Linked DNA regions of Tunturibacter psychrotolerans. The protein of the gene in region 2 interacts with the protein of the main gene of each other region in a pairwise test. Links are inferred from orthologs where the notes say so. Each region holds a gene or a part of one and is shown on either strand. Other genes may lie near its edges.

Region 1 (3,309 bases), 260 kb from region 2 along the record:
CATCCAGCGCAATCTGCCAACGCAGTACCCCCATCACCAGCGCAGTCGTCAGGTTCCGATCCTCCGGCGACAACCCATCCACCCGCGCCGAGTGCAACAACTCATCGCTGTGCCCCTTGTTCTCTCCCACCAACTTCAAAATCTCAAAAGCAGCCAGCCGCGCAGGCGTAATCTTCGCTACCGCCGCTTCCACCGAAGCCGTAGGCCCCGCAGACACAGGCCTCTTCCGCACCACCCCCGTCTCACCCGCAACTGCCTTCGCACCACCAGGCTTCAAATGCTTCGGCTTTCCCACTCCCACCTTCGACTCGTCCTTCATAGTCCCAACCGTTCGCCGCTCTTCACCTGATACCCATGCAAAAACTCAGCCGCGCTCATCTTCTTCTTCCCTTCCATCTGCACCTCAAGCAGCTCCACCGCCCTCTTGTCCGCGCACCCAAGAAGCATCGCCTCTCCCTCCACCAGCAACTCCCCTTGAGCAACCGAGCGCTCTCCACCAATCTTCATCTTCCCCACAATCAATTTCTTCCCGCGCAACGTCGTATGCGCCCCCGGCCATGGCTGAAACCCGCGCCACCTGTCATAGATCTGCTGCGCCGTCCGCGAGAAATCGATCAGCCCATCCTCCCGCTTCAAAATCGGAGCCAGCGTAGCCAGCGAATGATCCTGCACCTCAGGGCAAATCTTTCCCGCCTCCAGCCTCTTCAGCGTCTCTACCATCAACTCCGCACCCAACGGAGCAAGACACCCATACACATCCTCTGCCGTCTCCTCCTGCCCAATCGGACACACCTGCGCCAGCAGCATATCGCCTGTATCAAGCCCCGCATCGAGCCGCATCGTCGTCACGCCCGTCACCACTTCGCCGCAAGCCACAGCCCACTGGATCGGCGCAGCCCCACGATACTTAGGCAGCAGCGATCCATGGAGATTGATATTCCCAAATCGCGGCAGCTCCAGCATCCACTGCGGAATAATCCGCCCATACGCCACCACAAGAATCGCATCCGGCGCGATCTTCTCCAGACGCTCTCTGAATTCAACGTTGTTCTTGATCTTCTCAGGCTGCACTACCGGCAGGCCGTGCTTCAGCGCTGCCTCTTTCACCGGAGGCACATTCACCTCCAGCCCGCGTCCCGCTGCGCGATCCGGCTGTGTCACCACCAGCGCAACCTCATGCCCCGCCGCAATCACCGCTTCAAGCGTTGGTACTGCGAACTCCGGCGTCCCACAAAAAACTAGTCTCATTTCTTCCCCCAGATTCGCCGACTTGTTACGGCAATCAAAAGACCTGCCGAGGCGTAAATAAGGAAATTTCCACCTAATTCGATCGCCCCGATAATGATCCCCAGAGGCGAGAACGTCGGCCCGTTGAAACCAATCCCAAATATGGATGTCGGCCACAATGCGAGAAGCACATTTGTCGAGATTTGAGAATTGGAGGCCATTATGCCTACGGGTACCGCTACACCGCCCAGGCCGCAAAGAAGCGCGAACTTCACAGTTCCACTCATTCGAGCAATGCTACGTCATGGAGCAGTGCTTCACCACTCACCATTCTTAATCAATTTCTTGATCTTCCGAATCACCAAATCCCGCTTCAACCGGCTCAACCGATCAATAAACAGCACCCCATCAAGATGATCGATCTCATGCTGCATCGCCCGCGCCAGCAACTCCGTCCCTTCAATCTCGAACCACTCCCCCGTCACATCCTGCGCCTTCACCTTCACCCACTCCGCCCGCGAAACCTTCTCCCGAATCTCCGGCAGACTCAGGCACCCCTCCTCCTCCACCTGCTTGCCTTCACGCTCAATAATCTCCGGATTGATCAGCACAATCTTCTCCTCCGGATTCTTCTTAAAGCTCACATCGATAACCGTAATCCGTTGCGAGATCGCAATCTGCGGCGCCGCCAGCCCAATCCCCTGCGCCTCATACATCGACTCGAACATCTCGTCGGTCAGCTTCTTCAGCTTCGCGTCAAACACCGTCACCGTCTCCCCGCGCTTCGCCAGCACCGGATCCGGCCACTTAACCACTTCATGAATCTTCGTCTTCTTCTCAGTCGCCTTAGTCGTCACTCAATACGCTCGAATCTGCTCACAATAGCCATTGAAATTTCGCTGCATCTCACGCAGCGAGTCACCGCCAAACTTCTCCACCACCAGCCGCGCCACCGTCAGCGCAACCATCGCCTCCGCCGCAACACCAGCCGCCGGAACCACACAAACATCGCTCCGCTCATACGCAGCCTTCACCGGCTCACGCGTCTCAAAACTCACCGAACCCAGCGGCCGTCTTAACGTAGAAATCGGCTTCAAATACCCCCGCACCACAACATCCTCGCCATTCGAAATCCCACCCTCAACTCCACCGGCATTATTCTGCTCCCGCGAAAACTTCGTAAACGCCTGATCAGCACCCTCATACCCAATCGCATCATGCACCGCCGACCCCACCGACTCCGCCGCCGTCACCCCACGCCCCAGCTCCACCGCCTTCACCGCCTGCAGACTCATCACCGCCTGCGCCAACAACCCATCCAAACGCTCATCCCAATTCGCATGCGTCCCCACACCCGGAGGCAGACCATGCACCACCACCTCAAACACCCCGCCCACGGTATCGCCCGTCCGCAGCACCGCATCGACCTCAGCCTTCATCGCAGCCTCGGCCTCCGCATCCACGCAGTTCAACAAAACCTCATCCTTCAACTGCAGCGCCGCAATCTCCTCCCACGTCGCCGCCCTTCCGAGCTCCGCCTTCCCCACGCGAATCACATGGCTAGCAACCTCAACACCCACGGCCCGCAGCAACATCTTCGCCACCGCACCCGCCGCCACCCGCGCCGCACTCTCCCTCGCACTCGCCCGCTCCAGCACATACCGCGCATCCGGAAAGTCGTACTTCAAACTCCCCGCCAGATCCGCATGCCCAGGCCGCGGCGAAGCGACAGCTTTATGCTTCGTCGCATCTCCCGCCTCCACCGGCAGAATCTCCGTCCAGTTCTTCCAGTCGTTATTCGCAATCACCATTGCAATCGGCGACCCGATCGTCTTGCCATGCCTCACGCCGCTCAAAATATGCGCCGAGTCCCGCTCGATCCGCATCCGCCCACCGCGGCCATATCCCTTCTGCCGCCGCCACATCTCCCGATCAATAAATTCCTGCTCGACGACCACCCCCGCGGGCAGCCCACTCACCATCGCCACCAGGCTCTCCCCGTGGCTCTCTCCCGCTGTCGAAAATCGCAACATCCCGTATCTATCCCCTCATATACCGCGCGGCAAACTTAAATTGTAACAA
Region 2 (3,299 bases):
TGTCCTTCCATCTTCACATCAGCAATCTTCGCCAGCTCTGCACAGATCTCCGGAAGCTGCTGATTGCTATCCACCGTCAACGAGATACTCACCTCGCTCGTCGAAACCATATCAATCGCGCACTTGTACTTATCGAAGACATCGAACACCGCCTTCAGATACCCATGCGACATCAGCATCCGGCTAGCAACGACGTCGATAATCGTCAACCGCTTCTTCGCCGCAATGCTCTTGAATGGACTCGCGCACCTCGCCGCCATCGCAGTGATCTTCGTGCCCTCATTCTCCGCATTGCGCGAGTTCAGCACCCACACTGGAATACTCTTTTGCACCGCCGGCAGAATCGTCGCCGGATGGAGCACTTTCGCGCCGAAGTAAGCCAACTCCGCAGCCTCTTCAAAGCTGATAGTCTTCACCCGCAACGCATCCGGGCAGATCCTCGGATCGGTCGTCATAATTCCATTCACGTCCGTCCAGATCTCAATCGCGCCCGCATGCATTCCCCCCCCTACTAGCGAAGCGGTGAAGTCACTTCCTCCGCGCCCAAGCGTAGTCGTAACCCCTTCTGCCGTCGAACCAATAAACCCTCCCATCACCGGCGTCTTTCCAGCTTGAACCAGTGGCAACACAATCTCTGCCAGCTTCGCTTCAATCGCCGCGTCCTGTGGCACAGCCTTGCCGTAGCTCGCATCCGTGATGATGCAGCTCCGGGCATCGACATGCGCGCCCTCCAGCCCCTGCTGGCTCAGAGCCTCGGCCATCATCCTGCTCGACATCCGCTCCCCAAAGCTCACCACCAGGTCATTCGTGCGAGGCGTCAGCTCTCCCACCGCAGCAATCCCGCGCAGCAGATCGTCAAGCGCATCGAACTCCTGATGCAGCACCTGCTGAACCCGTACACACCGTTCCCCCTCCAGCAACGTGTTCGAAGTGTCGATATGCCGATGCCTCAGCCGAGCCCCAATCGCTAGTGCCCCTGCCTTATCCCCGCGGCCCGCAGCCGCTGCAGCCGACAACAGTAGATCAGTCACCTTCGCCATCGCCGACACAACGACAACAGCCTCCAGCCCCTTCTCCCGCCGTCCGCGAACGATAGCCGCCGTCCGTTTCATCGCCGGCGCGTCCTCCACCGACGTGCCCCCAAACTTCATCACAACCAGCTTCTCTCGCGCTACACTCAAGCCGTCACCGCCACAGCCTTCGCCGAAAACGTCTCCAATGGAACTCCCAACTTATCCAGCTTTCCTAACAACGCCAACACCTCCGCGTTCAACACCGCCGCTCCCGCCGCACCGCGAATCGTATTGTGCGACAGCACCACAAACTTCCAATCCAGCAGCGTGCACTCACGCAAACGCCCTACCGTCGCCGCCATTCCATGTCCGCGCATCCTGTCCAGTCGAGGCTGTGGCCGGTCGACTCCTTCGTCATACTCCACCGGCTGCTCCGGAGCCGTAGGCAGATGCTGTCCCTGCAACGGCAGAAACTCACTCCACGCCGCCAGAATCTCCTCCCGCGTAGCCTTCTTCTTCAGCTTCATGCTCACGCACTCCGTGTGTCCATCCTCCACCGCCACCCGGTTGCAATGCGCGCTCACCTTCGCATCCAGCAGCTCAATCCCCGAGCTCTTCCGCTTACCCAGCAGCTTGCCGACCTCTTCCTGCAGCTTCTCCTCTTCATTCTTGATAAACGGCACCACGTTCCCCAGAATGTCGAGCGATGCCACTCCCGGATATCCCGCGCCGCTCACCGCCTGCATCGTCGACACAAACAAACTCTCAATCCCGAACTTTTCCTCAAGCGGCTTCAAAGCCAGCACCAGCCCAATCGCGCTGCAGTTCGGATTCGTAACGATATATCCCCCACGCCCACCGCGGTCCTTCCGCGAGCTCTGCGTCTCCAGCAGCGCAAGATGATCCGAATTCACCTCCGGCACCACCAGCGGTACATCGGCTGTCATCCGGAATGCGCTCGAGTTCGAAATCACCGCGCAACCCGCTGCCGCAAACTTCGGCTCCAGCTCTCGCGCAATATCCGCGTCAAGCGCCGCAAAGATAATCTTCGGCAACTCGATCGCCGATCCCTCAGGAACATTCGGTTGCAGCGTCATCGCCGCAATCCGCTTCGGCAGCGGAGTATCCAGCTTCCACTTACAAGCCTCGGCATACGTCTTCCCGGCACTGCGATCGCTCGCCGCCAGCCACGCAATCTCGAACCACGGGTGATTGCTCAAAAGTTGAATGAATCGCTGCCCGACCATTCCGGTCGCGCCAAGAATGCCAACCCTGCGTCGTTCCATCTACTAAGAATAACTCGCGGACCGAACACCGTCACTCACCCAAAAGCCGACCAACGGGAGGACCAAGCAGAGCACCTAGCAAAAAGGTAGACAAGTCACGAAGTGACCGCTCTCCGCGCAGGAGGCCCGTCCGGCAGGACAATATCTAGTTATCCCGCCGCCGTGTGCGCGTCATCCGGTGCCCACCGCCAGCCCACACCAACAGCGCCACCAGCAGATGCAACAGAAACCAGAAGTGAATCCCCTGATCCTGGTAGATCAGATAAAGAATCAGTGCCCGCGGCAGCAGCAGCCAGAAAAGCAGTGGAACCAAACCTTGAAAGTGAGGCGGGGTCAGATCGAAATGAAACGGCCCCAGCAGACCCTGAAACCAGGCCACAACCATCGCCAGCCGAGGCAAAAACAGAGCAAACACCAGAAACCAAAGCGGCAACGCGTGAACCACGAACGCCAGATCAACCGTGAACTGCGCCGTATGCTGTGCTGCCAAAACCGCCAATTCTGCAATCATCCTGCCTCCGTAGCTGTCCTTTGATCTTCATAGCGCGATCAACTTCTACTTCGCACTGAAACTGAAGTCCGCCTTCGTCGTCCCCTTCGGCTCAACCGTCACCGTCATCGTTTGTTCGCCCATCTTCTCGTGCACCGCCGCCAAAGTATACGTCCCCGCCGGCAATCCAGTGATCCCAAAGTGTCCATCCGCATCCGTAACCGCAAAAAATGGCGTTGCCGACACATTGATGAACGCGTTCATCCACGGATGGTTGTTGCACCGCACCGGAATCATTACCTCCGGCTGGTTGAACTGCTTCACCTGCGGCGCACCCTTCGGCCCTTGCGAGATATCAATCGGCTGACTCCCCACCACCGTTGGCATCGTATGAATGTTATGCATCGTAGAGTCCGAGTTCCGAAACTCCACCGATCCACCGCGTACCACCGCAATCACATGCGGAACGTACTTACATCCAACCTGGTCCAACACAACCGGAGCAGGCGT

What was found.
Region 1: the proteins of asd (region 2) and def interact in binary tests that used the Escherichia coli proteins (3 or more experiments, as listed by UniProt). The link is inferred for Tunturibacter psychrotolerans from one-to-one orthologs.

Annotation. Positions count from the first base shown.
Region 1 is NZ_CP132942.1:2,133,415-2,136,723, reverse strand. What follows is about bases 315-3,309. They hold def (peptide deformylase), read right to left. Parts: upstream 2,085-3,309; coding sequence 1,545-2,084; downstream 315-1,544. Other genes in these bases: aroC (chorismate synthase), read right to left, coding at 2,085-3,260; fmt (methionyl-tRNA formyltransferase), read right to left, coding at 316-1,248; RBB77_RS08855 (transcription antitermination factor NusB), read right to left, coding at 315-319. Outside these bases: more of RBB77_RS08855, read right to left, coding at 1-314. UniProt on the Escherichia coli protein: Removes the formyl group from the N-terminal Met of newly synthesized proteins. Requires at least a dipeptide for an efficient rate of reaction. N-terminal L-methionine is a prerequisite for activity but the enzyme has broad specificity at other positions.
Region 2 is NZ_CP132942.1:1,874,867-1,878,165, forward strand. Bases 239-3,223 are described here. They hold asd (aspartate-semialdehyde dehydrogenase), read right to left. Parts: upstream 2,300-3,223; coding sequence 1,178-2,299; downstream 239-1,177. Other genes in these bases: lysC (lysine-sensitive aspartokinase 3), read right to left, coding at 239-1,151; RBB77_RS07715 (hypothetical protein), read right to left, coding at 2,445-2,810; RBB77_RS07720 (carboxypeptidase regulatory-like domain-containing protein), read right to left, coding at 2,856-3,223. In the rest of the region: more of lysC, read right to left, coding at 1-238; more of RBB77_RS07720, read right to left, coding at 3,224-3,299.